DNA from 4 places in the Shewanella aegiceratis genome. Region 1 is predicted to be linked to each of the others. Evidence: predicted binding sites of a transcription regulator. Region 1 holds the regulator's gene; each other region holds the start of a gene.
The links. Region 1 encodes LexA, which represses DNA repair genes until DNA is damaged. Its sites were predicted from a motif close to TACTGTATNNNNATACAGTA; they were not measured.
Positions count from the first base shown of each region.

Region 1 (7,606 bases):
AATACGAACAGGCAGAGCCAGACCACATCCACAAAGTGCCAATACCAACTGCCTGCCTGGAAGGCGAAATGCTTATCCGGTGTGAAATGTCCCCTCAGTACCCGCAAGAAGAGGACGAACAGAAAGATGGTCCCTAATGTCACGTGCATGCCGTGAAATCCGGTGAGCAGGAAGAAGGTGTTGCCATAGACACCGGATGACAGGGTCAGCCCCATCTCCTGATAGGCGTGGGCATACTCTTTGGCTTGGAGGAAGAGGAAGGCCAGACCTAAGAGTATGGTGATGCCTAACCAGAGGGTGAGCGCGGTGCGTTTGCTCTTCTCCAGGCTCACATGGGCGAAATGCAGGGTGACCGATGAGGTCAGCAGTATGATGGTGTTGTACAGAGGCAGACCCGTCCAGCCCATGGCCTCAGTCTTGGTGCCATCGGGTGTGGTGACCAGAGGCCAGACCGCCTGGAAATTGGGCCAGAGTACCTCGTGGGTCATGGCATTGTTCGAGGCGCCGCCGAGCCAGGGCACGGCTATGGTGCGGGCGTAGAGCAGGGCGCCGAAGAAGGCGGCAAAGAACATCACCTCGGAGAAGATAAACCAGCTCATTCCCTGGCGGAAGGATCGATCCATCTGTTTGGAATAGAGGCCGGACATGGACTCGCCGATCACTGTCCTGAACCAGCCGAAGACCATGTAGAGGATGACGGCGATCCCGGCTGTAAGTATATAGCCGCCGCTGGTCTGCTCCGTCTGTAACTGCTGTACATAACTGCCGGCGCCATAGGCGATGAGGAAGAGGCCGAAGGCACCTATGATGGGCCAGGCACTCTGGGCGGGGACATAGTAGTGTTCATGTTTGCTTGTCATTTCGCAGCTCCTTGCTCAACATCATCTACGTACCCCTTGTCGGTGATGTTGTATAGCGTATAAGAGAGAGTCAGAGTCGAGATCTGCTCGGGCAGCTCGGTATCGACATAGAAGATCAAAGGTAATTGCGCATCGGCATTGGCATCGAGCTTCTGCTGGTTAAAGCAGAAGCACTCTGTCTTGTGGAAATAGGCCGCGCCCTGTCCCGGAGAGACAGAGGGAATAGCCTGTCCGACAATCTGCTGCGCCGAGAGATTTTTGGCATGAAACTGAGTACGAATTACCTCACCCGGATGCACCTGAATGCGTTTCATCTCGGGGGCGAAGACCCAGGGCATATCTTTCTGGGTCTGTGCCATGAATTCCACTGTTACCGTGCGGCTGGTGTCAATGGTCACCGCCTTATATTCGGCGGCGGTCGATTGCGTCTTACCATTGATGCCTAATTTTTCACATAGCACATCGTATAAGGGCACCAAGGCGAATCCGAAGCCGAACATGCCCACGCAACCTAACAGCAGTAGGCCGATCAGCTTACGGTCGGAGTACGCCTTAGTGTCCGTCATGCTATTTCACCTCGGGTGGTGTAGAGAATGAGTGGTAGGGGGCCGGACTCGGCAATGTCCACTCCAGTCCCTCAGCGCCATCCCAAGGCTTGCTGGGTGCTGGCTCGCCGCCGCGGATGCACTTTATCACCACCACCAGGAAGATCAGCTGCGACAGGCCGAAGGTGAAGCCGCCGATAGAGACTATCTGGTTAACGTCGGCAAACTGAATCGAGTAGTCCGGAATACGTCGCGGCATGCCCGCCAGCCCTAGGAAGTGCATGGGGAAGAAGAGCACGTTCACCGAGATCACCGAGCACCAGAAATGCAGTTTACCTAGCTTCTCGCTGTACATATGCCCGGTCCACTTAGGCAGCCAATAGTAGGCCGCCGCCATGATGGAGAAGATAGCCCCTGAGACCAGCACATAGTGGAAGTGGGCCACGACGAAGTAGGTGTCGTGGTACTGGAAATCCACCGGCGTGATGGCCAGCATCAGCCCGGAGAAGCCACCTATGGTGAAGAGTATGATAAAGGCCAGCGCAAACAGCATGGGCGTCTCGAAGGTGAGCGAGCCGCGCCAGAGGGTGGCGACCCAGTTAAATACCTTCACCCCGGTCGGCACGGCGATCAACATGGTGCAGTACATGAAGAAGAGCTCGGCGAACACAGGCATGCCAGTAGTAAACATGTGGTGTGCCCAGACCAGGAAGGAGAGGATCGCGATACTGGCGGTGGCGTACACCATGGAGGAGTAGCCGAACAGCTTCTTGCGGCTGAAGGCCGGTACTATGGCGGAGATGATGCCGAAGGACGGCAAGATCATGATGTAGACCTCGGGATGGCCGAAGAACCAGAAGATATGCTGGAACATCACAGGGTCACCACCACCGGCGGCGTCGAAGAAGCTGGTGCCGAAGAACTTGTCGGTCAGTACCATAGTCACTGTACCTGCGAGTACCGGCATCACGGCGATCAACAAGAAGGCGGTGATCAGCCAGGTCCAGACGAACAGTGGCAGCTTCATCCAGCTCATGCCCGGAGCGCGCATGTTGACTATGGTCACGATCACGTTGATGGCGCCCATGATGGAGCTGATACCCATGATGTGTACCGAGAAGACAAACAGCGCCGTGCTGTCCGGGCTATAGGCCGTCGACAGCGGGGCGTAGAAGGTCCAGCCAAAGTTAGGCCCGCCGCCCTCCATAAACAGCGAGCTGAGCAGGATCGCAAAGGCGAAGGGCAAGATCCAGAAGCTCCAGTTGTTCATCCGCGGCAGGGCCATATCCGGCGCGCCTATCATCATAGGGATCAGCCAGTTGGCTAGGCCGGTAAAGGCTGGCATCACGGCGCCAAACACCATGATGAGGCCATGAACCGTGGTCATCTGGTTGAAGAAGTTGGGCTCCACCAGTTGCAGACCCGGCTGGAACAGCTCGGCACGGATCACCATGGCCATGGCGCCGCCGGTCAAGAACATGATGAAACTGAACCAGAGATACAGGGTGCCTATGTCTTTATGGTTGGTGGTAAACAGCCAACGCTTTATGCCCGTCGGGTGCTCCTCATGGCGGGTCGAATGTTCGCCAATATGAGTGGCATCCATATCTGCTTCACGCGTTATTGCATTCATAATGCCTCCCTATTGACCCTGTTGATTGACGTCTGTTGCCTGAACCATGTCGCCTGTGTTGTTACCCCAGGCGTTACGCTCATAGGTGATCACCGAGGCGAGTTCCTGTGGCGTTAACTGGCTGGCGAAGGCCTGCATGGCGGTTCCAGGCTTACCGTGAAGCACTATGTCTAGGTGATTCTCAACTGGTCCTGTGGCGATGGCGCTGCCTTTTAGGGCGGGGAAGGCGCCGGGTAATCCCATGCCGGTGGCCTGATGACAGGCGGCGCAGTGGCCGAGATATACCTTTTCACCCTTGGCCATCAGCTCGTCCATGGTCAGATCGTCTAACACAGGTGCTTGAGATTCCTCGGCGGCGGAGCTTGCTGCCGCACTCGATTCGGCTGCCGGGGTAGGCACAGATTGAACCGCTTCGGCAGCTGTATCTGCTCCTGTATTAGCCCCGTTCGATGCGCCTGAGTTTGCCTGGTTGACATCGGCTGCCTGAACCGTATCGCCGGTGTCGTTACCCCAGGCGTTTCGCTCGAAGGTAACCACTGCGGCTATTTCTGTAGCGGTGAGCTGCTGGGCGAAGGCCTGCATCGCTGTGCCGGAGCGGCCATGTAGCACCACATCTAGGTGATCGGCGACAGGGCCCTTGATGATTGGGCTGCCTATGAGTGATGGGAAGACGCCAGGTAAACCGGCACCATTTGGCTGGTGGCAGGCGGCGCAGCGGGCCATATAGACCTGTTCGCCCTGGGTCATCAGCTCTTCTTTCGACAGGGTCTTCGACAGTGCAGCCTGCGCCTCGGCGGCGGCCGCGCTGGCCTGTGCTTCCTGCTCGACAATCCAGTTGTCGAAATCGGCCTCGGAAAGTACTTGCACCACTATCGGCATGAAGCCGTGATCCTTGCCGCAAAGCTCGGCGCACTGGCCGCGGTAGATGCCTGGCTTGTCGATGCGGGTCCAGGCCTCGTTGATAAAGCCTGGGTTAGCATCTTTCTTTACCGCGAAGGCCGGTACCCACCAGGAGTGGATCACATCCTCCGAGGTCATCAGGAAGCGGATTTTACGATTAACCGGCAATACCAGTGGCTTGTCGACCTCCAGCAGATAGTGTTCGCCTTTGGTCTCCTTACCTTCTATCTGTTCTCTGGGGGTCGCCAGCAGGCTGTAGTAGCTGATGTCTTGATCGAAGTAGCTGTAGTGCCATTTCCATTGGGAGCCAGTGATCTTGATGGTGAGATCGGCATTGCTGGGATCTTCCATGGCGATGAGGGTCTTGGTGGCCGGGATGGCCATGAGGATCAAGATGACAAAGGGAACGAGCGTCCAGGCGATCTCTACCTTAGTGCTCTCATGAAAGTTTGCCGCGACGGCACCCTTAGAGCGCCTATGGTTGATGATGGCGTAGATCATCACCCCAAAGACGACTAGGCCTATGGCACAACAGATATAGAGAATCGTCATATGAAGGCTAAACACCTTATTGCTGATCTCTGTGACCCCTGATGTCATGTTCAGGGGCATATCTGCTGCGAGTATGGTGGGCGTAAATAGCAACGCCAGCAAACAACACAACACTTGCTTCACTAGACTTCTCCTCTGTCAATTGCGAAGGCAACTACAAAGAAGAGCCACACAGTATGTCTCGGCTCTATGCAAACTCTTCAGTTCCCAAAAAAGCAACGATGACTTCAAAGTGCGTCGGTGGTGAATCTCTTGTTCTGCTGGTGGTGACCACGCTTGCACTTACGGCTGAATATATCAGACCAATTTCAGCTTCCGTGGGCGAGGTAATACAGGTTCATTTTCGCCGCTCAAGCCGACAACCAAATTGTGCGATATAACAAATAATCGTTGATATCTCTTACTAACTTAATGGCTGTTTAAATATTGATCAAGATCACTTTTATTTTATTTTGCTAGACAAAACAGACACAAAAACGCCCCTTGCGGGGCGTCTGTATGGAAAGGTAGAGCGCGGAATATCAGTGCAGCGAACTGAACAGACTCAAGGTCTGGCCGCCGAGATCCTCTTGGGGAAAAGGGTTGGCAGGTAAGTGACCGTTCGCATCTTCGATCACCACCCCCAGGGCGCGAGTATTCTTGGCAACTATCTGTAGGCGACGACTGTCACGGGCATCCAGGGTTTGCGCCCAGCAGATCACCGCACTGGATGTACCACTTGTAAGGGCTTTTTCCATCGCCCACAGGGTTTCGACCTCATCCTTGGTGTGTACCAAGAGGATGCGATCCATACGCACACCGCCGTCGGCCAGCATCTGTTTGTAGCCTATGTTAGGTGGGCTGATCAACACCACCCATTGCCCCTGCTGACTGAGTCTGGCTAGCTCTGGAGTGAGAGCCTGCAGCTCTTGCTTGCCCTGGGTCGAACTTGCCGTAGTCGAGATAGTGTTGCCATCGCCGCGCTTCAGTGAGCTGTCGAGATCGACCCACAGCCCTGGATGGCGTGGCGCCATGCCCATTAGGTTGTTCATTGCCAGTCTCCATTTCGAATAACGCCGACGGCCAGGCCTTCGATGCTCAGGCTCTGGGTGGTGAGGTCCACCACGATAGGGGAATACTCTTCATTTTCGGCATGCAGATAGACGGTGCTGCCACGCTTCTCGAAGCGTTTAACCGTTACATCATCTTCCACGCGCGCCACGACTATCTGGCCGTTTCTTGCCTGTTCGACCTTATGTACCGCCAGCAGATCGCCCTCGAGAATACCTATATCTTTCATACTGTCACCCCTGACGCGCAGCAGGAAGTCGGCGCTGGGGCGGAACATGCTAGGGTCAACCTGATAGTGTTGTTCCACATGCTCCTGGGCCAGGATGGGCTCACCGGCGGCCACCTGACCTATGAGGGGCAGGCCGAGATCTTCAGGCTCTTCCTCCTGGGTCAGCTTGATGCCACGTGATGTGCCGGGCATGATTTCTATGCAGCCTTTCTTTGCCAGGGCCTTGAGGTGTTCTTCGGCGGCGTTGGCGCTCTTAAAGCCTAATCGACGCGCAATCTCGGCACGGGTAGGCGGCATGCCCGTGTCGGCAATATTGCGTTTTATCAGATCTAAAATCTCGGCTTGTCTCGGGGTTAAGGGTCTCATGATTAATCCTGTCTTTCCATACAGTACCTGTCAGTATATACAGTATTTTATACAGTGCAAGTATTAACCAGATTTTCTCCCAATCCCATCAAGCGATTAGCGCCTACAGCGTGATTGATTAGCCGAGTTACGTCTGTTCAAGGGAGAGCAGCAGATGATGGTAATCGTCGATGGCCGGGAAGTCGGCAAACTGCTTGTGAGGCTTCTGGCTATCGGGATTCTTGATCCCCAGCTGGTAGCCGACGCCAGCCTGCTTGGCTGCCTGTAGTATGGGCTCGCTGTCGTCGATAAACAGGCAACGGCTGGGATCCAGGGAAAACTCATTAAACAGGTGACGCCAAAATTGTGGGTGTTCCTTGGGATAGCCGGTGGCGTGACTCGAGAGCATCTCGTCGAGCCCGTTAGCTAGATCTGTGTGCTCGAGTTTCAGCGCCAGGCTGTGGGGATGGGCGTTGGTGACCAAGATGCGCCGCTTGCTGTGTCTGGCCAGAGCGGTGAGAAAGGGCATGCTGTCCTGACGCAGCTGGATCCTGTCCACCAGAGTGTGGTGCAAAGCCAGGATGTCTAAACCCAGCTCCTGTTGCCAATATTCCAGGCAATACCACTCCAGGGTGCCGAACACCTTGGCGTAGGCATCCTCCACCAGTTGTTGGGCGTCGGCCTTTGAGATCTGCCTTTGTTCACACAAGGCCTGAGGCACCAGGCTAAGCCAGAAATGGTTGTCGAAATGCAGATCCAACAGGGTGCCGTCCATATCCAGCAGCACGGTATCTATCTTATTCCAGGGAAACATAAAGCGAGTAAAAAAATTCCTTGGTTTGAGTTGTGGATTAGGCCCATCATAGTAAGATTGAGTGGTTAAGCAAACGCCATTTTTATCAGGAAGTTTCATGCCGGACAAAAAGCCGCAGATCCTACATGCTGAAGTTGTTGCCCAGAGCCGTCTGTTTCAGATAGAGCAGGTGCATTTAAAATTTTCGAACCAGGTCGAGCGCCAGTATGAGCGCATGAAGGGCAATGCCCGTGGCGCCGTGATGGTGGTGCCTGTGCATGGTGAGGAGCTATTGCTGGGACGCGAATATGCGGCGGGTACCCACAGCTATGAGCTGGGTTTCCCCAAGGGCCTGGTGGATCCCGGGGAGACCCATGCGGAGGCGGCCAACCGAGAGCTGCAGGAAGAGATAGGTTTTGGTGCGCGTAAGCTGACCCATCTGATGGAGTTGAGCCTGGCGCCCGGCTACTTTGCCAGCAAGATGCAGATCTTCGTCGCCGAAGATCTGTATGAGAGTCGATTGCAGGGTGATGAGCCCGAACCCATAGAGGTGGTGCGCTGGCCATTGAGCCAGTGGTCTGAGCTGTTATTAGAAGATGATTTTTCCGAATCTCGAAGCGTTAGCGCCTTGTTTTTGGCACAGAAACATCTAAAACTAAAGTAGTTAATCCGAATTATCATATTAGGCATTGCCAGATG
Region 1 covers NZ_CP080416.1:131,195-138,800, forward strand. The annotation lists gene K0H80_RS00605 (cytochrome c oxidase subunit 3) at 1-860, opposite strand, end outside; gene K0H80_RS00610 (cytochrome c oxidase assembly protein) at 857-1,426, opposite strand; gene ctaD (cytochrome c oxidase subunit I) at 1,428-3,011, opposite strand; gene coxB (cytochrome c oxidase subunit II) at 3,048-4,613, opposite strand; gene K0H80_RS00625 (cell division inhibitor SulA) at 5,012-5,521, opposite strand; gene lexA (transcriptional repressor LexA) at 5,518-6,135, opposite strand; gene yrfG (GMP/IMP nucleotidase) at 6,263-6,928, opposite strand; gene nudE (ADP compounds hydrolase NudE) at 7,026-7,571, shown strand.

Region 2 (7,606 bases), 510 kb from region 1:
TTCCAGAAGAATATCATCGACAAGATTGGCTATACCAAGCTCAACATACTGCTGAAGATCCCCTTCGTCAGCTCGCTGGTGAAGAAGAAGATCCATCAGGGGTTGGGCCTCGAACATTGTCACCTGCTAGGTTCGGGCTCGGCACCCATCCCGCCTTCGCTGATTGCCTGGTATCACAAGATTGGCCTGAACATATGTGAAGCCTGGGGTATGACGGAAAACAGCGCCTACTCCATCATCAACCACCCCTTCGATGCCAGCAAGATAGGCACGGTCGGGCGAGCGGTAGAAGGCTGTAGCGTCAAGCAGGGCGACAACGGCGAGCTGCTGGTCAAGAGCCCGGGCCTGATGAGCGGTTACTACAAGCAGCCAGAAGTCACCCAGGCCAGCTTCGACGAGGAAGGTTATTTCCGCACAGGCGATCTCTGCTCGATCGACGCCGATGGCTGCGTCACCATCACGGGCCGGGTCAAGGACAACTTCAAGACCGCAAAGGGCAAGTATGTCGCCCCTGTGCCTATCGAGCGTAAGCTGGCCCAGGATCCTCACGTGGAGCTGATCTGCATCATAGGCTCTGGCCTGCCTCACCCTGTTGCCCTGGTGCAGCTCTCCGAGGGCGCGGCCCTGCAACCCAAGGAAGAGGTGCGCGCCTCGCTCAAGGCGACCCTGGACAGCATCAACCCTAACCTGGAATCGCACGAAACCGTCGATGCCATCATAGTGGTGAGCGAGCCCTGGGATGTGGATAACGACGTACTGACGCCTACCCTGAAGATCAAGCGCCATGTGCTGGAGCAGAGATTCAGTGCCAAGGTCGACGGTCAGCGCGGCGGCGTGGTGCGCTGGGAAGATGAGCTCTAAGCCTAGCTTGTAAACCCAGTCGCTAAGACAATGACCTAAAAACACGCCATCTGGCGTGTTTTTTATGGGGCATTCTGTGACGAGATAAACAAAGTTTAATAGCTCCCCCCTAAATTTTTGTTGCCTAAAATTGTGCAACCTCTATGCTTGGCGCCCCGCTACTGTAGAGAGTCAATCATGTTCACCCCGCTAGCCCTTATCGCTGGTCTGCTCATCCTTATTCTTGGCGCCGAATCCCTGGTGCGTGGCGCCAGCGCGCTAGCCCTAAAACTCGGCGTCACCCCGCTGATCATAGGCCTCACCATAGTCGCCTTCGGCACCAGTGCCCCCGAGCTGGCGGTGAGCCTCAAGTCGGCCCTGGCCGGCAACTCAGGCATCGCCCTCGGCAATGTCATCGGCTCCAACATCGCCAACATAGGCCTGATCCTCGGCCTGACGGCCCTGGTGCGCCCCATAGGTGTGCAATCTATGATGGTTAAGCGTGACATCCCGCTGATGCTGTTTGCCAGCCTGCTCTTCTGGGGGTTGATCAGCGACGGCAGCCTCAGTCAACTGGACGGTGCCCTGCTCTGCTCCATGCTGATCGTCTATCTGGGGATGAACTACCTGTTCGATAAGCAGCAGGCCGATACCGAGTCGATGGAGCTCAAGCCGCTCGCGCCTCTGCTGGCCGTGGTGCTGCTCCTCGTTGGCATCGCCATGTTGGTCGGCGGCGGCATACTCTTTGTCGACGGCGCCGTGGCCCTCGCCAGACAGCTGGGAATGAGCGAACTGCTCATCGGCCTGACCATCATCGCCATAGGTACCAGCATGCCTGAGCTTATCACCTCACTGGTGGCTGCAAGACGCGGCGAGAGCGATATCGCCATCGGCAACCTGGTGGGCTCTAACCTGTTTAATATCCTGGGGATCTTGGGGATCACCGCCCTGATTCACCCCATCACAGCCAGTGTGCCCAAGCTGGACATGTTGGTGATGGTTTCGCTGGCACTGCTGCTTCTGCCTCTGGCTTGGAGCGGCCTGCGCGTGGGACGGCGCGAAGGCGCCTTGCTGCTGCTCTGTTACCTCGTCTATCTGGGCTACCTAGTCCTCTCCGCCCAATCCTATGAGTTAGCACCGCCTTTTTAGCGCTACCAATTTAGCTCAACCGCCGATGAGAGATGACAAATGTCATCCCTTATCGGTGACATCTGTGCCTGCACAAAAATCGCCATCAGACAGATACTCTCCTTAACCCAGCTACTGGGCATTACGCAACACAGGTACTTAAGGAGAAGCCAATGAAAACACTTATCATCGCCACCAGCCTGGCCCTACTCAGCCCGCTGAGCCAGGCCAATGACATTACCGAGATAGACAGCGCCGCCAATCAGATGGATATCGATCGTCTGAGCCAATTGAGCGACCAAAGCCAAGGCTATGAGCAGGCCTACGCCCTCTATCGCATGGCAATCAGTGCCAACATTCTCAGCCAGAAGGATCAGGCCCAGGCGGCATTGACCCGCGCCGAGAAGGCGTTGTCGCCCATTGCCGACCAAGGAGAAGCCGCCACCCTACTGGCCTCTGTCTACGGCATGCAGATAGGCTTAGACATGAGTCAGGCCGCCCAGTACAGCACTAAGATGGCCACTGCCCTCAATGACGCCGAAACCTTGGTCCCCCAGAGCCCTCGACTGGCGCTGGTCAAGGCGATCGCCGCCTATTCCAGCCCTAAAGATCATGGAGGCAGCATGAAAGATGCCATCGCTTTTAGCTCAAAAGCCATTGATCTATATCGAGAACCTTGCGATAACATCTGTTGGGGAGAGGCAGAGGCCTACACCTGGCGCGGCTTGGCCAAGCAGAATCTCGGTGACAAGGCGGGAGCCATTGCCGATTGGCAGGCCGCCCTGCAGGTACAGGCCGATTATGCCTGGGCAAGTTTCCTGCTAAAACAGAACCACTAAGGTAATCGGCTCAATATTGGTTGCCACTAAGCCAGATGGCTAAGCGTTCGAGCACTCATTGCTTAACGTCATGGACTTAGTGGCGCCTAGGATAAAGAAGATGGACAAATACCCTATTCCACACACCCTAGATATCGAGCGGGCAACCGAAGATAAGCTCGCCTGGGTCTATCTGATCAACCTGGGCTTCTATTTCATCCCGCTGTTCTTGCAGAATATGCCCACCTGGCACATAGTCCTGAGTCTGGTCGTGCTGGTGCCCTTTATCTACTGCTATTTTTGGGCCCACCGCAGCCCGAGTAAAACCGCCTACCAGCCTATCTTGCTGATCATCGCCCTGGCCTGTCTCATCACGCCGGTTAATATCGGCTCGCTGTCCCTGTTTACCTTTGCCGGTTTCTTTATCGGCTTTAACTACTCCCTGCCCAAGGCCTTCGCCAGCCTTATCGGCCTAGCCGTCATCCTGACGCTGCTAAGCCTAACCCTAGGTATTCACTACTACTTTGCGGTTTATGGCGTCGCCCTGATCACCGGCGTAGGCTTCTTTGGCGTGGCCGAGCGTAAGCGGGTCGAAGCCAAACGCGCCCAGCGGCAGAGTCAGCAGGAGATACGCCAGCTCGCCACCATGTTAGAGCGCGAACGTATCGCCCGGGATCTGCACGACATCATGGGGCACTCGCTCTCTTCTATCTCACTCAAGGCAGAGCTGGCGCGCAAGCTATTGGCCAAGGGGCAAACCGATCAGGCCAGCGCCGAGCTGACAGAACTGGAAACCATCGCCCGCGACAGCCTCAGCCAGATCCGCCAAACGGTATCAGGCTACAAACACAAAGGGTTAGACGCCGCCCTGACGCACCTGTGCCAGATGCTGAGGGACAAGGGCATGGCCGTCACCCTCTCTGGTGAGCTGCCATCACAGCCACAGGAAGTCGAGACCCAGTTGATCCTCAGCCTGACCGAGCTGTGCAACAATGTTATGCGTCATAGCCAGGGCGATAGCTGTAATATCGACTTGTCGGCAACACCTCAGGGGCTGCGGATCTCGGTCACAGACAATGGTAAGCTGAGGCAGCTCAGCGAAGGCAATGGCCTCACCGGCATACGTGAGCGACTGCGCCCCTTAGGTGGTACACTTAGTATTGAGCTCGAGCCAAACCCGCAATTTATCATCGAGTTACCAAATCAGGGATAGAGACAGGATGAAGATATTACTCGCCGAAGATCAAGCCATGGTCAGGGGCGCGCTGGCCGCGCTCCTCACCCTCGAGGGCGACTTTGAGGTGATACAGGCCTGTGACGGCGACCAGGCCCTGAGTCTGCTCAAGCAGCAGGAGTTCGACCTGCTGCTGACCGACATAGAGATGCCAGGCCTCAGCGGACTGGAGCTGGCTCAATGGTGTCAAAATCAAGCGGCGCCGACTAAGGTCATCATCCTGACCACCTTTGGCCGTGCAGGCTATATCAAGCGTGCCATCGAGGCGGGCGTGGGCGGTTTCTTACTCAAGGACGCGCCTTCCGAGACACTGATCCAGGCAATTAACGCCGTCAGCCGCGGCAAGCGCATCATAGATCCCGAACTGGCCATCATGGCCGTCGGCGAACAAGACCCCCTCAACGATAAGGAACGCCGGGCGCTCAGGCTCGCCAGCGAGGGACGCTCCAGCGCGGAGATCGCCGCCACCCTGTTTATCGCCGAAGGCACTGTGCGTAACTATCTCTCCGAGGCCATCGCCAAACTCAATGCCAGCAATCGCATCGACGCCGCCCGCATCGCCAAGCAAAAGGGCTGGCTGTAGCCTCAGACTATGACCTCAGGCTTTACCCCAGGCTTTAACCTGTCATGGCTAACGCGAGATTGCGTTCATGCCGAACTCTGATAGTATATGTATATATTTACAGTAATAGACTCAGGTTCTGGTTAAATAGAACGCTAAATCAAATGGGTACAAAGCGTGGATAGACTCGATCTCATGGCTGTGACAGAGTTAAAGGGCGTTGCCGCCAAGATGGCGCAGCGGCTGGAGAAACTCGGCATCAATACAGTCCAGGATCTGCTGTTTCACCTGCCGCTACGCTACGAAGACCGCACCCAGATCTATCCTATCGCCGCCCTCTATCCCGGTAGCTATGGCACCATAGAGGGCATAATACAATCGACCCAGATCGTCCAGGGGCGCAAGCGTATGCTCACCTGCACGGTACGCGACGACTCGGGCACCATAACCCTGCGCTTCTTCAACTTCTCCGCCGCAATGCGTAACGGCCTCGAAGAGGGCGAGCGCATTCGCGCCTATGGCGAGGTGCGTCGGGGCAAGCTTCACCGGGAGATCATCCACCCGGAATACAAGATGCTCCACGGCGAGAGCGACTTCAGCCTCAGCGATACCCTGACGCCTATCTACCCAACCACAGAGGGACTCAAGCAGGCCAGCTGGATCCGTTTGACGGATCAGGCCCTGGCGCTGCTGGCCCATGGCGCCCTGACCGAACTATTGCCGCCTCAGCTGAGGCCCAATCAGCTCTCATTGGTCGACGCGCTGCAGCTGCTGCACAGGCCCCCGAGCGAGGTCAGCCCCTTTGCCTTGGAGCAGGGCACACATCCGGCGCAGCAAAGGTTGATCCAGGAGGAGCTGCTGGCCCACAACCTGAGCATGTTACAGCTTAGGGCCCGCAGCAATCATGATAAGGCTATCGCGATGCAGCCCACAGGGCAGCTACTCAATCCCTTCCTGGCCTCTTTACCCTTCAAGCCCACCGGCGCCCAGCAGAGAGTGGTTGCCGATATCACCCAAGATCTCGACAAGGCGCATCCCATGATGCGCTTGGTGCAGGGCGATGTGGGCTCGGGCAAGACGCTAGTGGCGGCGCTGGCGGCGCTACAGGCCATAGAGAGCGGCTATCAGGTCGCCATGATGGCACCGACTGAACTGCTCGCCGAGCAGCACGCCAACAACTTCGCCGCCTGGTTCGAACCCCTCGGACTAACGGTCGGCTGGCTGGCGGGTAAGCTCAAGGGTAAGGCGCGGGCGCAGTCGCTGCAGCAGATTAAGAGCGGCGAGGCCCATATCGTCATCGGCACCCACGCCATCTTTCAGGAGCAGGTGGAGTTCAACCGTCTGGCGCTGATCATCATCGATGAGCAGCACAGGTTCGGGGTGCATCAACGCTTGGGGCTGAGAGAGAAAGGGATCAGCCAGGGCTTCCACCCCCACCAGCTGATCATGACGGCAACCCCTATCCCCCGCACTCTGGCGATGACCGCCTATGCAGATCTCGATACCTCCATCATCGACGAGCTGCCGCCGGGGCGCACGCCGGTGACCACGGTTGCCATCTCAGACAATCGCCGCGGTGAGGTGATTGATCGCGTGCGCCAGGCCGCGCTGCAAGATGGGCGTCAGGCCTACTGGGTCTGTACCCTGATCGAAGAATCCGAGGTGCTGGAATGTCAGGCCGCCGAAGACACGGCCGAAGAGCTTAAGCAGCTGCTGCCCGAGCTGTCCATCGGCCTGGTGCATGGCCGCATGAAACCCACTGAGAAACAGGCGATCATGGACGCCTTTAAGACCGGCAGCATACAGCTACTGGTAGCTACCACAGTGATCGAGGTGGGGGTCGATGTGCCCAACGCCAGCCTGATGATCATCGAAAACCCCGAGCGCCTGGGGCTCGCCCAGCTGCATCAGCTGCGGGGGCGTGTCGGCCGTGGCGCCGTGGCCAGCCACTGTGTGCTGCTCTACAAGGCGCCGCTTTCCCACACAGCCACCCAACGTTTAGGAGTGCTCAGGGACAGCAATGACGGCTTCGTGATCGCCCAGAAAGATCTGGAGATCCGCGGACCGGGTGAGGTCTTAGGCACCAAGCAGACGGGTATCGCCGACATGAAGATAGCGGACTTGGTACGGGATCAGGCCCTCATCCCCCACATACAGAAACTGGCCCAACATGTGATGCAAGAGGTGCCGGAAAATGTTGACGCCATAGTGCTGCGTTGGTTAGGGGAGCGCCAGCAATACGTGCAGGCCTAACTCAGCTAACAATTAAATATTTTTTATTTCACTGGCCGCCCCTAGACAAGCCCGGTGAATTTTGCAGAATGGAAAGAGGCCTCTGTGGTCACAGGGCTTATTCCAGCCACAATTCAAGGAAATCTCATGCAAGTCAGTCAAGAAGATAGAATTGCCCCACAGACAGCGCGCAGCGGGATCAATGCGCTCAGCATTGCAGTGGTGATCATATTAGTGTTGCTCGCCGCCGGCGCCTACTATTTCCTGGGCAGTGACGAACCCGCGCCCGAGCCTGAATTGCCAGCCCCTATTACCCTGCCTGAGCCAGAGCCGGAGCAGCCCCTGCCAACCGATGCGGCCCTGCCTGAGCCAGAAAACCTGGCGCCGGAGCCTGAAGCCCAGGTAGAAGAAGCGCCTGCCGAGGCCGTTGAGACCCTGCCGACACTGGCCGATAGCGATCAATATGTTCATGACAAGACGGTCGAAGTGGCCAATGGCATGAAGATAGACCCGCTACTGGTCGAGAAAGATATCGTCAGACACTTCGTGGTGTTCGTCGACAACCTGGCTCAGGGCGAGCTGGCCCGCAAGGTGAGCCCACTCAAGGCGCCCAACAGCAAGTTTACCGTCTCCGAGGTGACCAACAAGACCTACCTCAATCCCGACAGCTACCATAGGTATGATCTCTATGCGAACTTCGTCGATAACCTGGACGAGGAGCAGCTGCTTAGCACCTATAACAAGGTGAAGCCTCTACTGGGTGAGGCCTTTGCCGAGCTGGGTTATCCCGAC
Region 2 covers NZ_CP080416.1:4,131,929-4,139,534, forward strand. The annotation lists gene K0H80_RS17930 (AMP-binding protein) at 1-861, shown strand, start outside; gene K0H80_RS17935 (calcium/sodium antiporter) at 1,039-1,989, shown strand; gene K0H80_RS17940 (tetratricopeptide repeat protein) at 2,142-2,807, shown strand; gene K0H80_RS17945 (sensor histidine kinase) at 2,908-3,999, shown strand; gene K0H80_RS17950 (response regulator transcription factor) at 4,007-4,603, shown strand; gene recG (ATP-dependent DNA helicase RecG) at 4,760-6,835, shown strand; gene K0H80_RS17960 (DUF3014 domain-containing protein) at 6,962-7,606, shown strand, end outside.
Region 2: recG (ATP-dependent DNA helicase RecG) is a predicted target of LexA. The motif match lies at 4,689-4,708, and genes of this name have one in related genera.

Region 3 (7,606 bases), 1.9 Mb from region 1:
AATGCCTGATCCAGCTGCTCATCGAGCAGTAAGCCTTTCACCCCATCGACCAAACGAGGGTCGACATACATCGCCTTCTGCGCCTTAAGATGGGCCACATTTTGCCAAACCGCCTGGCTAAAGAGTGCGGCCGAGGCCTCCCACTTGGCCACCTCGCTGCTGGCATAGCGCATCAGGTGAATAAGTTGCTCTACGCTGTAGTCGAAGTTAAGTCTCACCGGCGCGGAGAAATTTTGCAGCAATGACGGCACAGGCTGCTCGCTCATGCCGTTAAACACCAATTCTTGCTCTGCCTCTGTGATGCTAAAGACCTGGCTGAGCAGCGAACGGCCGTCGCTGCCAAGCAGCTCGAGATCGAGCGGAATGTGCAGCGGTAACTTCTCACTCTGCTCCGGCGTCGGCGGCGTATGCTGGCGCAGGCTCAGACGATATTCTTGTTTTTCGGCGTCATAGCGCTCGGCGACTGAGAGCTCAGGGGTACCCGACTGGCTATACCAACGTCTGAACTGAGTCAGATCCACGCCGCTGGCATCTTCCATTGCCGCGACGAAATCATCACAGGTCACCGCCTGACCGTCGTGGCGCTCGAAATAACACTTCATGCCCGCCTGGAAGCCCTGTTCACCGAGCAGGGTGTGCATCATGCGGATCACCTCTGCGCCCTTGTTGTAGACGGTTACGGTATAGAAGTTATTCATCTCAATCACAGACTCGGGACGAATGGCATGGGCCATTGGGCCGCTGTCTTCGGCGAACTGCTGATTCTTGATCACCTTGATGGCATGGATTCGGTTGACCGCTCGGGAGCCCACATCTGAGCTGAATTCCTGATCGCGAAACACCGTCAGGCCCTCTTTCAGACTCAGCTGGAACCAATCGCGGCAGGTAACACGGTTGCCAGTCCAGTTATGGAAATACTCGTGGCCCACTACAGACTCGATGCCGTGATAATCTTCATCAGTTGCCGAGTCTTTATCTGCCAACACATATTTAGTGTTGAACACGTTTAGACCCTTGTTCTCCATGGCGCCCATGTTGAAGAAATCCACCGCGACTATCATGTAGATATCGAGATCATACTCAAGGTCGAAGCGGCTCTCATCCCATGCCATCGACTTCTTCAGCGATGCCATGGCGTGGTGCGCCTTGTGCAGGTTGCCCTTGTCGACGAAGACCTGCAGCGCAACCTCGCGGCCGCTTTTAGTGGTAAAGCTATCGTCCAGCAGATCGAAATCACCCGCGACTAAAGCAAACAGGTACGCAGGTTTCGGGAAAGGGTCTTCCCAGCAGACGAAGTGACGTCCGCCGTCAAGTTCGCCTGAATCGACACGGTTACCATTGCTCAGAAGGTAAGGAAACGCCGCCTTGTCGGCTTCGATGCGAACCTTGTAAATCGCCAGCACATCGGGGCGATCGAGGAAATAGGTGATGCGTCTAAACCCTTCCGCCTCACACTGAGTGCAGTAGGCACCATCTGACATGTATAGGCCTTCAAGCGCCAGGTTTGCCTCGGGATCCAGCTTGGTCACTATGGTGAGTTCAAAGTCGGCTAAGTCGGTTTCGATACTCAGCTGCCCCTCGGTGACGCGATAATCATGAAGCTTACCATCGACCAGCAGCTGGCTAACGTTTAAGCCTTCACCGTCCAATTCAAGGGTGTGTGCAGCATCGTTTAGACGCTTCACCTGGCTGACCGCAGTCACCTGAGTATTGGCACCATCGAGCACAAAGGAGAGGTCCACCTGAGTAATAGTGAAATCCGGTGCGCGATAGTCTTTTAAATATTTGGCCTTAACCTGTGCCATTAAGATTCCCTCATCTGAAAAGATTATAAAAAAACGCGCCAATAGCGCGTTTTTAAAAAATTTGGCTCAATATTATTTCGCCTGATTTTTAGCCACTCTTTCCATATCCACTAGATCCAGTGTGATATAGACAGTCTCGTCGAGAAATGCATCTGGCGCCTTCACATCTTCTTCGGCGTCATCCAGAGACTTAAGTGCTTCGAGTCCATCCACGGCGCGGCGCTCGTTGAGACGCGCAAGTTGCTTCTCATCGTTGGCTTCACGCTCGGCCACACGCTCTTTTTCGACCAAAGAGACGCTGGTTTCTTTGTGACTCTTCTTGAACTCGGCAATATCTTGATAGATATAGCCAAATTCAACGTCTTTCTTGATACGTTGCTGGTGACGCGAATCGAGATTAGTCACTAGCTCTGGAGTGATATCCCCAAGCGTACCGTACTGGGCCACTGGCACCTTATCCCAAGGCAGTGCGTTGGCTTCCTCGGCTTCGCCGTATTCACCTGGCTCTAGGGCACTTGGGAATGGAATGTCCGGCGTCACGCCCTTAAGCTGGGTGCTACCGCCATTGATGCGGTAGAACTTGGCGATGGTGTATTGCACATGGCCGATAGGCTTGTCGTACATATCATAGATACGGCCCAGGCTCTTATGCTGCTGCACTGTGCCCTTACCAAAGGTCGACTCACCCACGATAAGTGCGCGATCATAGTCTTGCAGTGCGGCGGCGAAGATCTCAGATGCCGAGGCACTGTAACGATCCACCATCACGGTGAGCGGTCCAGAATAGGTCACACGGCCGTCATTGTCGCGGTTTTGCGACACCTTACCGTTAGCATCGCGGATCTGCACCACAGGGCCCTGCTCGATAAACAGTCCGGTAAGCAGTGTCGCTTCGGTTAATGCGCCGCCACCATTACCTCTAAGGTCGATAACCACACCTTCAACCTTGGCCTCTTTTAGCTTAACCAGCTCTTTGGTGACATCTTGAGACAGGTTCATATAGAAACCTGGGATCTTAATCACCCCGACCTTGCGGCCGGCGTAATCACCGGTTTCCGGCTCGATCACCTCAGAGGTCGCGGCGCGATCCTCTAGGCGGATCTTGTCACGCACTATGGTCACGTCGATTGGCTTGGCAGAAGAGCCGCCCTTCTTAGGCAGGATCTGCAGCACAACCTTGCTGCCCTTAGGCCCCTTGATCAGCTCGACCACATCATCCAGTCGCCAGCCGATCACATCGACTATCTCTTTACCTTCCTGGCCGACACCCACGATACGATCTTCCGGCGCCAGCTTTTCGCTGTTGGCCGCAGGGCCGCCAGCAACCAGGCTCTTAATCACTGTGTAGTCATCATCCATCTGCAACACGGCGCCTATGCCCTCAAGGCTCAAGTTCATCTCCATCTGGAAACGCTCGGCGTTGCGCGGTGAAAGGTAGCTGGTGTGTGGCTCGACGCTACGAGAGAAGGCGTTCATCACACCCTGGAAAACATCTTCACTCTTAGTCTGGCTCAAACGCTTGATGGCATTGTTGTAGCGCTTATCGAGCACCTTAACAATTTCATCCCAGTTCTTACCGGTCAGCTTGAGGTTTAACGCATCGTACTTGACCCGTTGACGCCACAGTTCGTTGAGCTCGGCTTCATCTTTTGGCCAGGCGGCATCATCTCTGTCGTATTGATAACTGTCGCCGGGGACGTTAAAGTCCATCTCCTTGTCGAGCAGGGATAAGGCGTAGGCAAAACGGTCATAGCGGCGCTGCTGCACCAGATCGAACATCTTGTAGGCGGCAGTGAGATCGCCGCTCTTCAACATGTCGTCGAATTGGGTCGCATAGGGCTTGAAACTGTCGATATCACTCTGAAGTAAGACATTGCGGCGATAATCGAGCTGCTTAAGATAGCGATCGAACACCTGCTCTGAGAAGGCGTCGTCCAGATCGAATCTATGATAATGGGCGCGAGTGAACAGACCCGTCACTCGCTTACTCGCTACTTTATGTTGCGGCTCTTGCGTTAGAGAGGGCAACTCGCTAGATGGAATACTGGGCGTCAGTGCCCATGCCGAGAATCCTACAAAGATGCTGGCAATGGATGCTGCCAGAGTGAGTTTTCGCATCAACAAGTTACTCCTTTTAAACGATGAACAGTTATAACAGGATATGCTCTACCGGGACTTTTACCGTTAATCCTGAATCTAACTGCACTTGAACATCTTCTTTCTTGATGTCCAGGACAACACCTGCAACAGGCGATTTACCTAGTTTGACACTCACGCGTTGATTTGGTTTCAACTCAGTCAGTGTTGCCGGGGTTAAATCCTTTGCTTCAACCTGTGGCTTAGCCGCTTTAGGCGCTGGTTTGCTACTACGCTTAGGCAGTGGCTTCTTGAAGGCTTTCTTCTCAGGCTTAGGACCAGACTTGTCTGTCTTCTCTGCTGCCGCTTTCGCCGCACGCTTTGCCTTAGCCTTCTCTTGGCTCTCCTTCAGTGTAGCCTGTGCATGGTCGATATGCTCTTGTTCCAGCTCGCCACACTCGTTGCCGTCAAGATCGACACGCTGTGCCCCAGCCTTAACCCCTTTCAGGTAACGCCAGCTACTGGTGTAACGGCGTAAGGCGATTCTTAATTGCGTTTTACTGACTTTAGAATCATCAGCTAACCTTTCAGCCAAGTCTTGAAACAATCCTATTTTTAGAGGCTTAGTTTCACCTTCAGCGATAAAGCATAAAGGAAATGTTTCATATAAATACGCAAGAATTGCGTTGGTGTCGGTCAACTTTTCTGTTGATTCCATCATTACTTCCACAGTTTAAAAGGGACTATCACCTCGCCGGGTTAACATCGGCACTGGCGTGTCGTTCATATTGGTTAGACATCGGGTCGCTTATTTGCCCCTGGGCGGCGACCACACAATCCAACATACCTTATCAATTACAGTCAATAAACGCCATGTATTCATTTCAACTAATGAAAAATGTCACGGCGTGTTTTTGAATTCATCAAGCGGCCTATTATAAGGGCGCGCCAGACGAAAGCGACCATCAATTGTGCAAAATTGGTTGTAGTTTAAGCAAATAAAGCCTTTTCCAGACTTTTTACGCAGGACTCAAGCCCCAATTGATCCGCCTCGTCGAAACGAGAGAATGAGGGGCTATCGATATCGAGCACGCCAATCACCTGACCGTCGCGCCGCAGCGGAATAACAATTTCCGAGTTGCTGGCGGCATCACAGGCGATGTGGCCGTCGAAGGCATGGACATCGGCGATGCGCTGGGTGGTGTTACTCTGGGCCGCGGTGCCGCAAACCCCTTTACCCATTGGGATACGGGTACAGGCCACTTTCCCCTGGAAGGGACCCAGGACCAGTTGTTCACCTTGCAGCACATAAAAGCCAACCCAGTTAATATCATCCAGATGCTCGTTAAGCAGCGCCGAGAAGTTCGCCATCGCCGTAACGAGATTATCTTCGCCGCTAAACAGGGCTTCAACTTGACGGGTAAGCGTCGTATAACAAGGTGTACTCATACAAATTTCCTAACAATTTATGTTTTCGTTTCAGCTTTTGATTCTGCTTTTTTGGCAGGTTTCTTAGCCGGTGTCGCCTTAGTCACTGCGCCACCTTTTAAGAGTCCCATGAGCTGATCTTTATGTTCTGCCATGTAGAAACAGAGTTGTTCCAATGCATTTTCATCTAAGCCTAAATCAACTTGCTCGATAAAAGGAAGAAGATTATCCGCGATATCGAGCATCTTATCGTAGGCATCCGCCTCCTTCTTAGATGTGAATGTCATCTTCTCCACCCCTTCTCTGACTACGACAAATTTCGTTATAACTGCCATATCCGCCCTCACACTGTTTTTATATACAGTTGTAGAATCTCATAAATACAACTTCTTATGCAAGTCTCAAACTTTATCTGTTAGAATCTGCGCAACTATTGGCTCCGGATTTGGGAGCCACCTTATTAGGTATTTCAATAGATTGACTATAGTAATATCTTATAGGCAATAGATTACTGGTCTATATCAAGAAATTTGCACTCTTGCTATGACCTTAGATGACAGGAAGCGCCCCAGAACAGATATGAAAACAGAGGTGTTAGATAAGAGTATCGTTCTCTGCCGTGCTTGCGATCTGGTCGTGAGAAAACGCGCTTTGCCAACGGGTGTGCGGGCCCTCTGCCCTCGCTGCCACACTAACCTCTATGATACCCCTTACTGTTCGCTCAACGGCATGTTGGCCCTGTGTATCACGGCGCTGGTGCTCTATTTCCCTGCTAACTTTTTCCCCGTGCTTGAGATGCACTTTCTGGGCAGTATTCGCACCACCACCATAGCCGGCGGCGCCATGGCCGTTGCCTCACAGGGTTATTGGGTGGTGGGCATTGCCGTATTAGTTGCGGCGGTGATCGCTCCCGGCCTGCTTATTCTGTCGATTCTGACCCAGGTGCTGATCGTCAAATACCGACTCAAGGTGCCCTTCTTTCGCAACATCTATAAGAAGCTACTCAAACAGCACAGCTTATTGGCCCAGCTCTCCATGCTGGAGATCTATATGATCAGCATCTTCGTCTCGGTATTTCAGCTCTCCGATTACACCGACCTCTATTTCGGTATCGGCACCTTCTGTTTCACCATGCTGTTTATCATGGTGATCTTCATGCAGCGTGAATATGACATCGAACATATGTGGGGCGTACTGGATGAGTAAGCTCAGCAAGCCTCCTCAAGGCGAATCATTGGGGCTGACCAACTGCCCTACCTGCAAGTTTCTGTGCCATCTCGAGCAGGGTAACTGCCCGCGCTGCGGACAAGCGGTGCAGAGCCGGGATCGCACCAGCGTACAGAAGAGCTGGGCGCTACTGATCACCGCCGCCATCTTGCTGTTTCCGGCAAACCTCTACCCCATCACTATCATGACCAGTCAAGGGCAGGTTCGCCAGGACACCATCTTCAGCGGCATCAACCATCTGGTGCACCTAGACCTATTACCTATTGCCATTATTCTGTTTACCGCCAGTATCTTAGTGCCCATGTTGAAGATTTTTGGGCTGGCGCTCTATCTGACGGCGATCAGCTATCGCCTGCCGATCTCGAAAAAGACACTCATGGCCGGCTTTCATATCATCGAATGGATAGGTCGCTGGTCCATGCTGGATCTGTTTGTGATCTCCATTACCGCGGCGCTCATAAACATGGGACAGATTTGGGATGCCAAACCCGCGCCAGCAGCCACCGCCTTCGCCTTGGTGATCCTGCTGACACAGCTGGCCGCAAAAGTATTAGACACGCGTTTACTCTGGGACCGATTGGAATCGAAAGATGACACAAATTGAAACACCAAAAGTCGTTAAGAAAAAACTCTTCTCTCCCATCTGGCTACTTCCCCTGATCGCCCTGGCACTAGGTGCCTGGCTGGGCATCAAGAGTATTCGCGAATCCGGCGTCGAGGTGCGCATTCACTTCCCCAGCGCCACGGGGATAGATGTGGGTAAGACGCTGGTCAGATACCAGGGCCTCACCGTGGGTAAGGTGGTCGATATCAGTATCGACGACCAGCTTCAGGGCGTATACGTAGATCTGCTGATGGACTACCGCTCGACGCCCTTCCTACGCGATGAAACCAAGTTTTGGCTGGTGACCCCTAAGGCCTCGATCACCGGCGTCGAGGGGCTGGACGCCCTATTCTCGGGCAACTATATCGCCATCCAGCCTGGCGAGGGGGACTACAAGAACGAATTTACCGCCGAAGATCAGGCGCCGCCCGTGGCGCCGGGCTCAGACGGCTTGATGATAGAACTG
Region 3 covers NZ_CP080416.1:2,022,333-2,029,938, reverse strand. The annotation lists gene pepN (aminopeptidase N) at 1-1,805, opposite strand, end outside; gene prc (carboxy terminal-processing peptidase) at 1,878-3,923, opposite strand; gene proQ (RNA chaperone ProQ) at 3,955-4,599, opposite strand; gene K0H80_RS09120 (GAF domain-containing protein) at 4,872-5,330, opposite strand; gene K0H80_RS09115 (YebG family protein) at 5,348-5,644, opposite strand; gene K0H80_RS09110 (paraquat-inducible protein A) at 5,889-6,515, shown strand; gene K0H80_RS09105 (paraquat-inducible protein A) at 6,508-7,140, shown strand; gene K0H80_RS09100 (MlaD family protein) at 7,127-7,606, shown strand, end outside.
Region 3: K0H80_RS09115 (YebG family protein) is a predicted target of LexA. The motif match lies at 5,656-5,675, and genes of this name have one in related genera.

Region 4 (7,606 bases), 1.2 Mb from region 1:
GGCGCTGAAGAGCGTGATCAGCCGCTGGAAGACCCGGCCGCAGTTTACCCATTTCGACCAGCACACCCTCAATTGGGATCTCTGCCTGACCCAAGCCAACCAGAAAACCAGTCTGGCGCTGGAGATGCTGCAGATGCTGGTCGACTCCCTGCCCGAGACCCGTGAGCACATCTCGGGCGCCCTCGAGCGTCAGGACAGCCAGGCCATGGTCAGTCATGTGCACAAGCTCCACGGCGCCAGCTGCTACTGCGGTGTGCCGACCACTCAGCGACTCTGTCGAGAGATTGAACAGTCACTCAAGCAAAATGCCAGTGTCGATCTGGTCGAGCCGGAAATACTTGAGTTACTTGACGAGCTTTCTAAGGTAGAATCGGCCGCAAATCAAATAATAGCCCAGTTATCTATGGATGTGATCGATGAGTAATAAACCCGGGTTTTTCAAGCGCCTCAAGGCCCTCGAACCAGAACAGAAGAAGCTGTTCGCCATCGCCCTTTGCCAACGCATGTACCCTAACTACCAGCTGTTCAGTGAGGTCTGCGAATTTGGCGACCCACAGGTGCTCGATACCGTGCTCAACCTGCTATGGCAATCCATGTACGATCAGAAGCTGAAACTGAATATCGATCTCTACCTCGAGCGACTGGATCTCAACACACCAGAGCCGAGCGAATTCGACGTCTACGGCGTCTATCCTGCCATGGACGCCGCCGTCGCCCTCACCTCACTGCTTAGCGCCATTCAGAGCAAGGTGGAAGACGACATCACCAACATCAGCAAGCTCTCTTCTGCCACAGTGGCTAACTATATCGAGGCCACACTCGAGGAGGAGATGGATGAAGAAACACTGGATGATCATATCTTCAACCACGAGGTGATGCAGGAAGAGAAAGCACTTCAGGCATCCTTGCTGGAGATCATCGAAGAGAACCCTAAGATCACCGCCGACTTCGTCAAGGCGCTGCGCAAGGAGTTAGTGCAGGCAGGCGTTTCTAACATAGGGATCTCAGTAGGCGCCTAACCCATGCGCAAACTTATCTACCAGGGATTTGTGCTCACCAACCCAGATGGGTTAACAAATACCTGGTGCCTCACCCTAGGGGAGCAGCGACGTGTCGGCTCCCTATTTGAGCTCAGGCGCCAGATCCATTTCTACCAGGAGCTGGGGATATTGCCGCCACCTAAGCCACTCCATCGACGATCCGGCCCCAAGCATTAGACTTTAGCGTTATAGGGACGCGGCGGGCAAAGTGTTACCCTAACGGCGTATTCGGTTTATCACCGCTCGGATCCCAGCCAAGGAAGTCGTCTCCCAATGTTAACCACTCTCTCGCCACTCTTTGTCGTGTTTGGCATCATGGTCACCGGCTTTATCGTGCAAAAGGCGCGGCTACTGCCCGAGGGCAGCGACAACGTCCTCAATCAGTATGTCTATTACATCGCCTTTCCGGCGATCATGATGATAGTGCTGGCAGAGACCCCGATCGAAGAGATCACCAACTGGGGATTTATTGGCGGCTACAGCCTGGCCATGACCCTTATCTACCTGCTCACCGGCCTGCTATCACTCTGGTTACAGCCCAAGGATAAACCCCTAGCGGCCATTCGCGCCCTCAACACCACCTTTGGTAACACCTCCTTCATCGGCATTCCGCTGATGATAATGCTGTTTCCCGGGGATCAGCTGGCGTTGGCCGCAGCCGCTTTAGCCAGCCTTTTATCGGTAACCGTATTTGCCATAGTGCTGGCCCAGCTGGCGCTGTTTCAGGGACAGACAGATAGCGCTCTCAAGACGGTGTTTTTCGCCCTCATTCAAAACCCCATCATACTAGGAAGCCTGGCCGGCGTAGCGATATCTGCCGCTCATATTGAGCTTTATCGCCCCATCGCCGAGATCATCCGGCAATTTGGCATGACCTCCAGCCCCTGCGCCCTGTTTGCCATCGGCATGGTGCTGTGCAAGGCCAATCAGGGGGGCAGAAACGCCGCTGGCATTCAGTCACGCCTTGCCGAGCTGGCCATGCTTAACCTGAGTAAGCTGCTGCTACAACCCCTGCTGGCCTATCTGCTACTGGGCGCCTTAGGAGTTAGCGGACAACTGCTACAGATGGGGGTGATTCTGGCCGCCCTGCCCACCGCCGCCAGCGTCTACCTGCTGGCCCACAGATTCAACGTAGGTGCCACCAGTAGCGCCCAAACCATCAGCCTGGGGATAGTGATCAGCTTTGCCACCATTCCGCTACTGCACCATTGGCTGGACTCGGGCACCGCAAGCTTGTTTTAACCGGCGCCTTGTTTTGTCGGACTGCAGAGCCTAAAACTTATTTTCATGGGTAAAAAGCACACAGGTATTTACTGTATATAAATTCAGTATATACTGTGCATGAATACAGTACTTTGTAAAAGGATGTCATCATGCTTTGTCAGCTCAGCATCAATAACTTTGCCATTGTCCGCTTTTTAGAACTCGACTTTAAGTCTGGGATGACCAGCATCACAGGCGAAACTGGCGCGGGAAAATCGATTGCCATCGATGCCTTAGGCTTGTGCCTGGGCAATCGCGCCGATGCCAATACCGTCAGACCGGGCGCGAGCAAGGCCGAAGTCAGTGCCCGCTTCGCCCTCAACGATATCCCGCTGGCCAAACGTTGGCTAGAAGACAATGACCTTGAGCTAGACGACGAATGTATCCTGCGCCGCACCATAGGCAGTGACGGTCGCTCACGCGCCTACATCAACGGTAACCCTGTGCCCCTCAACCAGATGCGTGCCCTGGGCCAGCTGCTTATCGGCATTCACGGCCAACATGCCCACCACGCCATGTTAAAGAGTGAGCATCAACTTACTCTGCTCGACAGCTATGCCAACCACAAGATGTTGCTCGAGGCCTGTAGCGCCAGCTACCAGCGCTTCAAGCTGATCCAAAAGGAGCTGAGCCAGCTACAGCTGTCGCAACATGAGCGCATCGCCCGCAAGCAGCTGCTGCAATATCAGGTCGAAGAGCTGGACGAATTCGCCCTGGGCGAAGAAGAGTTCGACGAGATAGAGGCCGAGCATAAGAAACTGGCCAACGGCACGGCGCTGATCCAGGCCTGCCAGCGCACCCTCTACCTGCTACAGGATAATGAAGAGGGCGCCATAGAATCGCTGCTCAACATGAGTCTGGATCAGGCCCAAGAGCTCGAAGGCTACGACCCTGAACTTAAAGGGGTGGGCAACATGCTTAACGATGCCCTGATCCAGGTACAGGAGAGTAGCAGTGAGCTGCAACGATACTTAGATAAGTTGGAGCTGGACCCGGATCATTTTGCCGCCCTGGAACAACGCCTGTCGAAGATCATGATGCTGGCACGTAAGCACCATGTGAACGCCAAAGATCTCTATCAGCATCATCAGGCACTAAGCCAGGAGCTGAGCGAGCTGGATTCGGATGAGGAGAAGCTCGATGAGATCGCCCAGCAGCTCGAGAGTTGCCGCGAGAGCTTCATCGCCCACGCCCAGAAGCTCAGCCAGAGCCGCCAGCGTTACGCCAAGGAGCTGGACAAGCAGGTTACCCGCTCGATTCATGAGCTCAGCATGCCCAAGGGTAAGTTTATCATCGACGTGCAGTTCAACCCCGAGATGATGTCGCCCAACGGCTGCGATACTGTGGAGTTTCAGGTGACTACTAACCCGGGTCAGCCGCTGCAGCCCATCGCTAAGGTAGCTTCGGGCGGCGAGCTGTCGCGTATCGGTCTGGGCATCCAGGTGATCACCGCCAAGAAGGTCGCCACCCCGACCCTCATCTTCGACGAAGTCGACGTGGGGATCTCAGGTCCGACCGCCGCCGTGGTGGGCAAGATGCTGCGCGCCCTGGGCGAGTCCACCCAGGTGCTGTGTGTAACCCACCTACCCCAGGTCGCCGGCAATGGTCATCAACATATGTTCGTCAACAAGCAGAGCAAGGCGGGACAAACCGAGACCTCTATGGTGCCGCTGGACAAGGGACAGCGTATCGAAGAGCTGGCTCGCCTGCTTGGTGGCGATGTCATCACCAACAACACCCTGGCCAACGCCAAGGAGTTACTACAGAGCTAAGCCAGATAGATTAAAAAATTGGCGAGCATCAGGCAGGTTACAAGCAAAGCGCGGCAATATTTTAGCCGCGCTTTTCATTTCATAAGCACCTCTGAGACGCGTCTATTGCGCATCTAATGTAGCGCTGTTGCACAGCGAAGAGACTCTGATAAACTGAGGCCTTTGCCGTCGACACTAAGTTAAAAGAAGTTAAAAGCCACAAGGATTTGAAATGCGACACTTTTTTCGTGCCCTGAAATGGATTTTATTTACCCTGCTACTCATTCCCGTCGGCGGCTATCTCACCTTGCTGCTGATCAATCTGCAAGATAGCGCGCCATCAGCGCAGGCCAGCGCCTTTCTTGAGCAGGTGAACGCCGAAGAGGCCGCCTTGAGTCAGCATCTTGAAAACAACCCTTATCTTTACGCCTTTGGCTTTGATGCGCCGAAAAAAGATAACCCCATGGCTCTCGGGCTTGAACGCTATCAAACGCACAGACAACTTGGTGTATTAGATAGGCCAAAAAAGACTGTCGACGAAAAATTCGAGCTTCCCGAATGGGCTATTTCCAACTGCCTCAAACAAGAAGGCTATCTCGATGAGTGTGCTCCCCTATTGGCCGAGCCAGAAACACTTAAGGCCACACTCGATGACTATGCCTGGCTAATTGAGCGCTACCGCACCCTTCTCTCCCTCGGTCATTGGCAAGATGACACCCACTTTAATTCGTCTCGCAGCATGATTCCTTTCAAGCATCTTACAGCTGCTCAGAAATTGTACCTTGTCGATGCCTACATCAATGGCACGGATTCAGCAGCCCTCATCGCCGCCATAGATGAAGATATGCAGTTCTGGCTGCAGGTGGCTAAACGGGTCAACATGCTTCCCAATAAAATAGTCGCAATCTCGGCGCTCAAGCAAAACATGAAACTGGGCGAGGTGCTCGTCAGTCAAAAGCAAACAGAGGATGAGGATACTCAAATACCTAGCCTCTGGCTGCAGTCCACCTCAGAAGAAGTGTTGTCACTAAAGCGGGTTAAACGTGGTGAGTGGCACTTCCTGATTAAGATTACACAATCTTTTGAAACGGGTGAAGATACTAGCATCACCTCGAAGATCACCGAAGTCATCCTCTTGCCACTTTTCCAACAACAAGACACAGCCAATCTCTACGCGGAAATCTTAACTGGCAAAGAAAGCAGCAAGCAATGCCCAGATAATCTCTCACTATCGGCCTTAATAACGTATGTCTATAATCCTATAGGGAAAATTATTCTCTGCTCCAGTCCGCGCTCCTTTGAGGGTTACCAGGCCGCAGCAAATCAAGTGGAATCTCTGCGCGCCGAGCTTGTTACCCGCTTAACAGCTCCTGCCATCTCAGCAGGGATGGAGACAGAGACCAATGACGAAAAACCTAGGGAGAGCTCACCAGAATAACGAGCCTACAGTTTATTTTTCCTTCATACAGCGGATCCCCTGACCAGCGTCAGGGGATATTAAATGCCAAAAATTTTTTGCTTTAAAATGCTATTCCGGAAGACGATCGAAACCGGGCACAGATTGGACTTCTTCCCCCCAATTCGCCCGCTCTGCCATAAACAGCTTTGCCGTCGGCGCGATGGGTACCTCGACATCCAGACAGCCTGCAGGCACCACGACCAGATTTAACGCCTGCAGCCGATAAGGCATAGGTGAGCCGCACACCTTGCAAAAACATCGCTTGTGCCGAGTATTCGCCACTTGAAAGGTTTGCAGCAAGGCCTCGCCACGCCGCCAGTCAAGGGCCAAATGATTGGAAAACAGGTTGGCCCCATGCAGTGAGCCTGTGCCCTTTTGACAGCGGCTACAGTGACACAAATAAAATGCATCGAAGCGACCCACTAAGCTAAAGGCCACGCCGCCACAGAGACAGCTGCCACTATACTCAACGTCCGATCTGTTTTGGTTAGGGCTCTCATCATCCATAACCTGTCTCCTCTTGCCTGAAAGCAACTAAAAGTTAAACTGAGCATGCAGTCAGCGCAGCAACAAATCAAATTTTCGCTGCTGTGCTAAAAACAAAAATCCCGACTGTCTGGACACTATGGCCTTCGACTCTCGGGACTCAATTTGAACTAAATTTGAACTTAACTTGAACTCAATTTGAACTTAGTGACAATTGGACAGCCCAATCGCTATCCTGCCAAATAGACAATTCCCTGCAGGCACAAAAACGCAAACACGCCGGCGAGCACGTCATCTATCATGATGCCGATACCACCATGCACCTTGGCATCCAGTACCTTGATTGGCCAGGGCTTGAGGATATCGAAGAAGCGAAAGAGCCCGAAGCCAACCGCCACCCAGAGCCAACCTGCAGGGGCGGCGATCAGGGTAATAAGCAGACCCGCCACCTCGTCCCAGACGATGGCGCCATGGTCGTGCACCCCCATATCCTTAGAGGCCTTGTCGCAGATATAGAAACCCACAAGCACGCTAAGGAGCGTCAGCCCCAGATACCAGCTCAGGGGCAATCCAGCCATGAGCAAATAAAGCGGAATTGCCGCCAGGGTGCCGAAGGTGCCAGGCGCCTTAGCGGCGAGGCCTGAGCCAAAGCCCAACGCCAGGAAATGAACAGGGTTTGCCAGAGAAAGCTTTTTAAGAACCGGATCGGTCGACCATAACTGCATGTTTAAAAGTGCTCGAAACCAAATTGAGACGGTGTGTAGGGCTCGCCATCCTTGATGAGACGTAGCTTATCGCCAGTGGCGATCTGACCAACCTGTGTAAAGCTCACACCGGCGTGGGCCAGGGCCGTCTCCAGCGCGCCGCGCTGGGCCTCGGGGACGGTAAACAGCAGCTCGTAATCCTCACCACCCGTTAGGGCATAACCCAGCGCCTCGGTCTCAGCCAAAAATTCACGCATCTGGGCCGACAGGGGCAGACGATCCACATCCACCACGGCGCCGACCGCCGAGCGCTTGAGGATATGACCGATATCCGAGACAAAACCATCGGAGAGATCGATGGCGCTCGAGGCCAATCCTCTAAGCGACTGACCCGCAAGCACTCTTGGGGTGGGGAAATAGTGGCGCTGAATAAAATAATCCCTCGCCTCCCCGTCGATATTGAGCTTATCGCCCAGAATCGCCAAGCCCACGGCCGAATCGCCGAGGGAACCTGTCACATAGATCCAGTCGCCATTCTTGGCGCCGCCCCTTGTATGGGCCTTGCCCTCTGGCACCTGACCATTGATGGTGATGGTGATCGACTTGGGGCCACGGGTAGTATCGCCGCCCACCAGGGCAACGCCATAGTACTGCGCAGCCTCATTCAGCCCCTGGCTAAACTCCTCCAGCCAGTTCTCGTCCACCTCGGGCAGGGTAAGGGCAAGCGTCATCCAGGCGGGCTCTGCGCCCATGGCGGCTAGATCCGACAGGTTAACCGCTAGTGCCTTGTAACCCAAGGCCTTGGCGGGCATGTCGGCATAGAAGTGTACATTTTCAACCAGGGTGTCGCAGGAGATGGCAATCACCTTGTTCTCGGCGGGCTGGACCAGGGCGCAGTCGTCG
Region 4 covers NZ_CP080416.1:1,350,289-1,357,894, reverse strand. The annotation lists gene barA (two-component sensor histidine kinase BarA) at 1-424, shown strand, start outside; gene K0H80_RS05985 (YjaG family protein) at 417-1,019, shown strand; gene K0H80_RS05980 (hypothetical protein) at 1,023-1,217, shown strand; gene K0H80_RS05975 (AEC family transporter) at 1,314-2,282, shown strand; gene recN (DNA repair protein RecN) at 2,414-4,075, shown strand; gene K0H80_RS05965 (hypothetical protein) at 4,287-5,492, shown strand; gene K0H80_RS05960 (GFA family protein) at 5,583-6,020, opposite strand; gene K0H80_RS05955 (phosphatidylglycerophosphatase A family protein) at 6,230-6,724, opposite strand; gene thiL (thiamine-phosphate kinase) at 6,727-7,606, opposite strand, start outside.
Region 4: recN (DNA repair protein RecN) is a predicted target of LexA. The motif match lies at 2,374-2,393, and genes of this name have one in related genera.